4 regions of the Undibacterium sp. Di24W genome follow, and region 2 is predicted to be linked to each of the others. Evidence: predicted binding sites of a transcription regulator. Region 2 holds the regulator's gene; each other region holds the start of a gene.
The links. Region 2 encodes sigma-54, which starts transcription at its own class of promoters, with help from an activator protein. Its sites were predicted from a motif close to TGGCANGNAANCTGCTTT; they were not measured.

Region 1: the regulator sigma-54 is predicted to act here: its motif matches at 1,055-1,072, upstream of ACO0KZ_RS01285 (urease subunit gamma).
Region 3: the regulator sigma-54 is predicted to act here: its motif matches at 1,128-1,145, upstream of ACO0KZ_RS14415 (ANTAR domain-containing response regulator).
Region 4: the regulator sigma-54 is predicted to act here: its motif matches at 991-1,008, upstream of ACO0KZ_RS07630 (pilin).

Annotation. Positions count from the first base shown of each region.
Region 1 is NZ_JBMPOP010000001.1:319,174-321,380, forward strand. It holds gene ureC (urease subunit alpha) at 1-313, opposite strand, end outside; gene ACO0KZ_RS01280 (urease subunit beta) at 310-618, opposite strand; gene ACO0KZ_RS01285 (urease subunit gamma) at 641-943, opposite strand; gene ACO0KZ_RS01290 (urease accessory protein UreD) at 1,108-1,983, opposite strand.
Region 2 is NZ_JBMPOP010000013.1:21,321-23,527, reverse strand. It holds gene hpf (ribosome hibernation-promoting factor, HPF/YfiA family) at 1-348, opposite strand, end outside; gene ACO0KZ_RS20080 (RNA polymerase factor sigma-54) at 477-1,964, opposite strand; gene lptB (LPS export ABC transporter ATP-binding protein) at 1,980-2,207, opposite strand, start outside.
Region 3 is NZ_JBMPOP010000006.1:196,272-198,478, forward strand. It holds gene ACO0KZ_RS14415 (ANTAR domain-containing response regulator) at 334-930, opposite strand; gene ACO0KZ_RS14420 (DUF475 domain-containing protein) at 1,172-2,203, opposite strand.
Region 4 is NZ_JBMPOP010000003.1:310,356-312,562, forward strand. It holds gene ACO0KZ_RS07620 (pilin) at 1-198, shown strand, start outside; gene ACO0KZ_RS07625 (pilin) at 411-869, shown strand; gene ACO0KZ_RS07630 (pilin) at 1,079-1,537, shown strand; gene ACO0KZ_RS07635 (hypothetical protein) at 1,670-2,207, shown strand, end outside.

The sequences.
Region 1 (2,207 bases), on a different contig from region 2:
GAATATCAGGATTGCCCGCTTTACCAATCGCGGCGATCAAGCCATTTTTTAAACCGATATCCGCTTTGATGATGCCCCAATGATCGAGAATAACAGCATTGGTAATCACCGTGTCCATCACCTCATCATGCAAGGCCTGCGACTGCCCCATCCCATCGCGTATGACTTTACCGCCACCGAATTTCACCTCTTCACCGTAAAAAGCGTAATCCGCTTCGACTTCGATGAATAGCTCGGTATCGGCCAGGCGTATTCGATCGCCTTTGGTTGGGCCATACATTTCCGCATAGGCTTGCCGGGAAATTTTACTCATTCCAAATCTCCCATCACCAAACCATTAAATCCAAACACGCGCCGTTTGCCGGCGAGTGCCACCAATTCTATGGTGCGTGTTTGCCCCGGCTCAAAACGCACTGCAGTACCAGCAGCAATGTTGAGGCGCATACCGTAGGCTACTTGCCTCTCAAATTGCAAGGCGGGATTGGTTTCAAAGAAGTGAAAATGGGAACCGACTTGTATCGGTCTATCTCCACTATTTGCGACTTTGATCGTGACGCTAACACGTCCGACATTCAATTCGATATCGCCTGTTTCGATCAGCATTTCGCCTGGGATCATAGATGCACCTGAAGTAAACAATTCATGGAATAGGATGGTGCACGGTCACCAGTTTGGTGCCATCAGGAAAAGTCGCTTCCACTTGGATATCTGGAATCATTTCGGCGATGCCTGGCATAACATCGGCACGCGTTAAAATTCTGGTGCCCTCAAACATCAACTCAGCCACCGTTTTTCCATCGCGTGCGCCCTCCATGATCGCAGCGGAAATCAGAGCCACCGCTTCTGGGTGGTTAAGTTTCAAGCCGCGCGCTTTGCGCCGCTCTGCCAATAGACTAGCGGTGAAAATTAATAATTTGTCGCGTTCACGCGGTGTTAATTCCATGGACTCGCCTAGATAATCTTGCTTTGTTGAGCAGCCAGTTGGGCGAGTTCAAAAAGTAGAATTTCGCTACGTCGCTGCATACCAGCTAAATTGCAACTGAATAGCAACTGATTAGCAAGTCCTGTGCCAGTTAGAAAGCGCTTAGATTTTTGGGGAAGTTGATTCTAGGTATTCCAGACGCGTAAGGGAATCGCATCGCGACCGATGACGACTGGGCGTAAAAACTGCCAGGCCAAGAGCATCAAACGTCTGGCTTGTTCGCTGGAATCGCCAAGATAGCGCACCACCGTAACGCCTTTTACCACCGTTGCACCAAATTGTTCACCCGGCGATAATTGCGCGGCAGCTGCCTCTCTAAGTGCATTGATATGATTTTGGCTGATGCTGCCGCCGACAGCGAGTAGGCTCGCGGTAACGCTGGCGTCCGCCAAACCAACCTGACTTGCCATCATCGAACTACCGCCTGATAACTGACCTTGTTCAAACCAGATCAACTTTCCGTCGCGATGGATAGTGGTCACTTGCCTAACTTTGCCTGCATTAAATTGTTCATTGGAGGCAGTACGACCAAAGCAGAAAATATCGCAAAAAATGAGCGATGCATCGCTTGCCAAAACTATCTCTTGTTTGAGAAGGACTTCAGCGCAATCGAAAAAAATTGTCTCTTGCGGCAGCCACTCCAAACTGGCACTTGCACCCACTTCCAAACGTAAGACTTGCTGAGAAAGTTTGCCATTCGCCTTATACCATTTGGCTGCGCCGGGCGTACTGATCAAAGCCTGTGCACCCGTAGAGACGCCTACTTCGGTACGTAAAATATCGCCACCCAAAATACCTCCAGGGGGATGGACAATAATGGCATGACAGATCTTCTTATCTTCGGGATAAAGTGGTTTTTGAACACGTAATGGGCCAAAATGCTGGCGCTCAGTTAGGCGGGTTACATCCTCATCTAACGTGAACCCAAGCTTCAGTCTGGCTTCACAAGCTGCTGTTACATGTGCGGTGAAGCTAGTCTCATTACGGGATTGGAAAGGCATTTATTCGTGGTCTTGAGTTCTGTCTTGCCACCACTATAGCGCCAAAAATCTCATTTCAGCTAATTTTTTGGAAGGCGTATTTACGGCTTTAAGGAGCACTCATGCGGAAATGCGACACACGGATTCTTATTTAAAAGTACAGCCAAAAATTCTGCCTTCAAAGAGTGCAAGAAATCGAGTTTTGCACCTTTTTCGAACACGATCGCACTAAAACATTGCGCGAC
Region 2 (2,207 bases):
TAATTGTGTAGAGGCAGGGTCAGGAATATGTTTGATCGCATCATGTTGATGGTCTTGAATTTTATCCTTGTGTTTGATGACCTGACGATCGAGTTTGTCAATTAAGGTGTCGATGGCAGCATACAAATCGTGCGCCAGACTTTCTACATGTATATCTTTACCGCTAAGGTGTAAATTAATGTCAGCTTTGTGGCGTTTGTCCTTTTCCCGGAGCTTATCAACCGTCAGGATGACGGCGATATCAATGACTTGATCGAAGTGTCGTCTTACCCGCTCTAGCTTGCTTTGTACATATTCACGAATTGCAGGAGTAACTTCGACGTGGTGTCCACTGATGGTGAGATTCATACTACGCTCCTATGGTGATATTGTTTTATTTGCTTCTAAGTTGCCAGTCATTACGATCGCTCATTGGCAGAAATTTGTTTTGAGCTAAATCATATATAACGATAGAAAACAATATTTCAAGAACTGGTTTATAAAGATTTCCTTAGACCGACAGGGGGAATTTTCAGAGCCTCACGGTACTTTGCAACAGTACGGCGCGCGATGACCATGCCTTGTTCTCCCAATATGTCGGCGATCTTGCTATCCGAGAGGGGTTTTTTCTGGTCTTCTTCTCCTATTAATTGTTTGATCAGAGCCCGTATCGCTGTGGAAGATGCTTCACCACCGGTTTCCGTTGCGACGTGACTACCGAAAAAATATTTCAACTCAAACATGCCGTGCGGTGTCAGCATAAATTTTTGAGTTGTTACACGCGAAATAGTGCTCTCGTGTAATCCCAGTGTATCAGCTATTTCGCGCAAAACAAGGGGTCTCATTGCGACAGCACCATGCGTGAAAAAATTATATTGCCTTTCCACTATGGCTTGCGCGACGCGCAAAATAGTGTCAAAACGTTGCCGCATATTTTTGATAAGCCAGCGCGCTTCTTGTAGCTGCGGATTCAGGCAAGGATCACCGCGTTGCTGTTTCATTAAGCCTGCATACATTTGGTTGATGCGCAGGCGAGGCATCACATCGCGGTTCAGCATCACTTGCCACTCGTCGCCAATTTTCTTGACTACAACGTCAGGTACCACGTAGTCAGATTTTGCAATCGCAAATGCTAAGCCAGGCTTGGGATTACATTGACGGATGACAACTTGTGCTTCACGTAAATCTTCGTCATCACACTGTAGGAATTTGCGTAACTTGGTGAAGTCGCGTTGGGCAAACAAGGGCAAATATTGCTCGACGATTTGCAGTGCTAAACGACGCGTCACAAAGGGTATCTTAGGGAAACGCTTGATTTGCAGTGCTAAACATTCAGCGGTATTGCGTGCACCTACGCCTTCGGGTTCGAAGCTTTGCAGCATGGTTAAGGCAAACCGTAATTCCTCTAACTCGACGCAAAGGTCAATAGGAAGGCTTTCATAGATTTCATCCAGGCTCTCGCACAAATAACCATTCTCGTCGATGGCATCGATGATTAATTCGATCAGTGCTCGGTCACGTGGCTCTCTGATGTTCAGACGCATTTGTTCTAACAAATGTTCTCTTAAGGTGGTTTGTGCGGCCTCTAATTGCGGGCGACCATCTTCCTCGTCGTTGTTGGATTTAGAGCCGCTGCCAGGTGCATCATCGAAGCTCCAGTCGTCATTGTTGGCGGTTGCTGCTTCACAGTCGGCGACTTGTTCTGGGACGGCTTCCGTGCTGCTGCCGTTGTCGGGTGCTTTTTCTGTATTTTGAAATTCGCTTTCGCTTTGCTGGCTTGCATTGTTGATGCAGCCATCCGCCAGTAAACGAACTGCATTGTCCAGTGCATCGTCGACGCGTTCCAGTAAGGGATTTTCCGTCAACAACACTTCTAGCTCTTGATGTAATTCCAAGGTGGACAATTGCAGCAAACGTATTGATTGCTGCAATTGCGGCGTCAATGCCAAATGTTGCGAGGTGCGTAGCTGTAAGCTCTGCTTCATGGTTATGCCAATCGCTTACATGCGGAAATGTTCACCCAAGTAGACTCGACGTACCGTCTCATTGGTGATGATTTCGTCAGGGCGTCCACTCGCCAATACCGAGCCTTGATTGATGATGTAGGCGTGATCACAAATACCCAAGGTTTCACGTACATTGTGATCCGTGATCAATACGCCGATATCGCGTTCTTTTAAAAAGCGAACGATTCGTTGAATCTCAATCACAGCAATAGGGTCTACGCC
Region 3 (2,207 bases), on a different contig from region 2:
GAAAAAAGACGTCTTGCTACCCGGCTCGTTTGAGCAGGTAGGAAGACGCCTTTGTCTTTTCGGAAGTAATGACTAAGTCAACGAGCGTTGCAAGATTGTCTTTGCATTGCCTGTACTACTTAATTGGTCCTTCCTGAGAAATTTACCGCCGTTAGCAAATTTCTGTATGTACCGATGGGGTACTTGATCTTGTAGTTGCAATTACTGTGCCAACTGGTCTTATCGCTTGTTCGCCTTGCGCTTGCCAAGATCGTGCTGGTAAAAAAGACTTTTTGCACTGATTTGGAATCCAATTTGGTGCAATGCACTAAAAACGATCAGGCTTAAGTGGATTTAACCTAACAGATCCGCGACATCTAAAATGCGTTGCGCTAGGTCGACTAATTTGAGGTTTTTTTCCATCGCTTGCTTACGTAGCTTTTGATAGGCTTCGTTTTCGCTTAGGCGATGACGTTCCATTAGTAATCCTTTAGCGCGCTCTATGGTTTTACGTTCGGCTAGTTTGGTTTTGGTATCGGATAATTCCGAGCGCAGTTTTTGATCGGCGTTAAAGCGCGCTACCGCGACCTCTAGTACGGGTTTTACTCTATCGACTTGTAAGCCCGCTACAACATAGGCGGAGACACCAGCGGCCATTGCGGCTTCTAGTTGTGAGGGATTGCCGTCTTCTGTGAACAGGACGATAGGGCGTGGTGCATCGCGACTGACAATGACTAATTCTTCTAAGACATCTCTGGCGTCCGACTCGGCATCGATGATAATCAGGTCAGGCTGCAATTGAGTCAGCCTGTCAATCAGATACATATCACCGGGGATGGAGGCAATAATGTTATAGCCAGCTTGCAGCAAACCTATTCGTAAAGCGCGCGAGCGTGCCATTTGCAACTGCATCGCGGGATCTTGATCATGGGTATCCTCCGACACCGGCATCACGGTATTGATGACGACGATCTTCAGGTTAGGCGCATGAGGTTGAGACAAACAGGGCTCCAAAACTATGTGCGAAATTACATCGTCGAATCGGCTTGCCTTTGCCGGGCAAGGACTATCAATGTGATCCGCAATATGAAAATAAAATGTCGAATAAGGATTGTATGCTGCTACTTTCGGCTAACACACAAACTAGTCATGCAATATTCGAGCCACCTTATTTTGGGGTGCCGTGCTTCTCCTATTGACCTAATTTACGGTGTTGGATAGATGACCATAGAGATGCAACAATAAACGCAATGCCGATCAATCCGGTAAAAATTTCTGGTATGTGATATTTCATACTGGCGAACATGATTAAGGCCAAAATGCCTATCGCATAATGCGCGCCGTGTTCTAGATATACATATTCTTCCAAAGTGCCCTGACGCACCAGATACACGGTCATAGAGCGCACAAAGAATGCACCTATGGCCAAGCCCAGCATGATGATGACGACATCATTGGTAATGGCAAAGGCACCGATCACGCCGTCGAACGAAAATGACGCATCGAGTACTTCTAAATACAAGAAGCCGCCTATACCACCGCTTTTCACCACGGCACCAATGTCGATATCGGTGGATTCTTCTTTTTCCAAAAGGTCACTAATAAAATCGACCCATACATAGGTCACCACGCCCCATATGCCAGCCAGCAGCACGGCAAATTGTTGTGTCTCATCGACCATGCTCACACTCGCTATGACGACAAGTAAGGCGATCAATACAGGAATAGATCCGATAGTCCCAAATGAAGACATTTTTTCTTCTATGTTTCCGAGCCAGTGCATCTCTTTTTTCTCATCGAATAAGAAGTTCAAAAACACCAGTAATAGAAACACACCACCAAAAGCGGCCACTTCCGCATGATGACTGACCAGATGCGTAGAAAAAGCTTTGGGATTGTTGATCGCCAGATCCCAGACTTCCAGTATGCCGAGATCCGCTGCCTGTGCCACGATTACTAGGGGAAACACTAGGCGCATACCAAATACGGCAATGACGATACCGACTGTTAGAAATAATTTCTGCCAAAAAGCATCCCAATTCTTTAATACGGACGCATTCACTACCGCATTATCGAAGGAGAGTGATATTTCCAAGATCGCTAGAATTGAGGCGATACCAAGCGCAGTCAGCGCTGCATTGATGCCACCATGGGTATAACCCCAGTAAGCGGCAAGAGCTAATAGAACGATAGAGATCAGGATAGATACTTTGAAATGCTTCATGGGA
Region 4 (2,207 bases), on a different contig from region 2:
ACTAGTAATACCGCTCTTGCTATTGCTGCGGGCGTCATTACTTTTACAAGTGCTGCGACTGATACTGCGGGTGTCGCATTAACTGGCGCTTATACGCCAACTGCACCAGCTACTTCTGATGCGCGTATGCCTTGGTCTATGACTGGTACAATTTGCAACATTACACGCGGTCTTAAAGGCACTGCAGGTTGCCCATAAATTGTCATTTGCGCAAAAAATTTTGGTTTCTATTCTGCTAAACGATTGAATGGCGTGGTCTCTAGGTAAACACGTTGTTAGGTTAATTCAAAAAATTGACTATTTGAATCTGTTTGAATTGAAGTGTGGTAGGGTGGTTGCTTCGGTTTATGCTGTTATGCAAAATGATGAATTTGGTATCAATAAAACTTTACTTTAAAACAGGTATTAAAATGAAGGCAGTTCAGATGTTTCAAAAGGCGCAGCAAGGTTTTACATTGATCGAACTGATGATTGTCGTGGCGATTATTGGTATTTTGGCGGCAGTTGCTATCCCTCAGTATGGCAACTACACATCGCGCTCACGTGCAGCAACATCATTGGCAGAGTTGTCACCGTTCCGCACGGCAATTGGCTTGTGCGCGCAGGAAACTGGTGCTTTGTCTGCTTGTGGTAGTGGTACAAATGGTGTTCCAACAGCTACTACGTCGACTAGCAATACTGCTCTTGCCATCTCAGCAGCCGGCGTTATTACTTTCACGAGTGCGGCGACTTCGTCCACTGGGGTAGCATTAACTGGTGCTTATACGCCAACTGCACCCGCAACGTCTGATGCGCGTATGCCTTGGTCTATGACTGGTACAATTTGTAATGTAACACGGGGTCTTAAAGGCACGGCAGGTTGTCCATAGCGAATGATTTGCCTTCCACGATTAAGTTTATCGGGTTGACAAAAAATGGCAAATTTTATTGAAACTGACAAAAAGTGTCGGTTTTCTGTGCGATATCGGGGTAATTGTTTAATTCGAGTTGTGGCATAGTAATTGCATTGGAAGTAGTTGCAGCGATTAGGTAGTAAATATAGGTATTAAAAGCGTTCTTAACTAACTGGAGTATGAAAATGAAATCAACTAAGATGTTTCAAAAAGCGCAGCAAGGTTTTACATTGATCGAATTGATGATCGTTGTTGCGATTATTGGTATTTTGGCGGCTGTTGCAATTCCTCAATATGGTAACTATACATCACGTTCACGTGCTGCAACTTCGTTGGCAGAGTTGTCACCGTTCCGTACAGCAATTGGCTTGTGTGCGCAAGAAACAGGTGCTTTGTCTGCTTGTGGTAGTGGTACAAATGGTGTTCCAACAGCTACTACGTCGACTAGCAATACTGCTCTTGCGATCTCAGCAGCGGGCGTGATTACTTTCACTAGTGCTGCGACTGATGCTGCTGGTACAGCATTAACTGGTGCTTATACGCCAACAGCACCAGCAACTTCTGATGCGCGCATGCCTTGGACTATGACTGGTACAATTTGCAATGTGACTCGCGGCCTCAAAGGTACTGCTGGTTGCCCATAATTGTATGAGTTTTACTGGCTAGGCATTCGTGCCAAGTTGAAGTAGTATGAAAATAAGGGCGCGTGAGCGCCCTTATTTCGTTTTGTTATATCGGTAATTTTTATTTATTTTATTTTTATTTAGATAATTTATATGAAAACACGATTAAAAGCCGCGGGCATTCATTTTTTATTAAGTCTTTTGATTGTTTCTGCTGTACTCTGTTTTTTTGCGTTTGTATGGTATTCAGCACCACTATTTGTGCTGCAAGATTTACATAAAGTGGTTATAACTTTGGTTGCTGTAGATATTGTTTTGGGCCCTTTGTTAACACTGATTGTTTTTAATCCTCAAAAGAAATCAATAAAATTTGATTTACTTGTTATTGGAATCATTCAAATTTCTGCACTTTCATACGGAATCTACACCAGCTATATTTCTCGTCCCATTTACGTGGTTTTTTGCGACGGCAGATTTAATAGTGTCACCGCAAACGAATACGCCTATTTAAATTTAAAGAAAATACCGCCAGATAATCCCTACTTGAAGCTTTCGGTAACAGGTCCATTGTGGCTGGGGGCGGTTAAGCCCGATAAGCTTAGCAAAGCTGATGAAATGGATTTGGATTTTGCGACGGTTTTGGGCGATGGATTGCGAGTTATGCCTCAGTATTACGTCCCATATGAAAAAG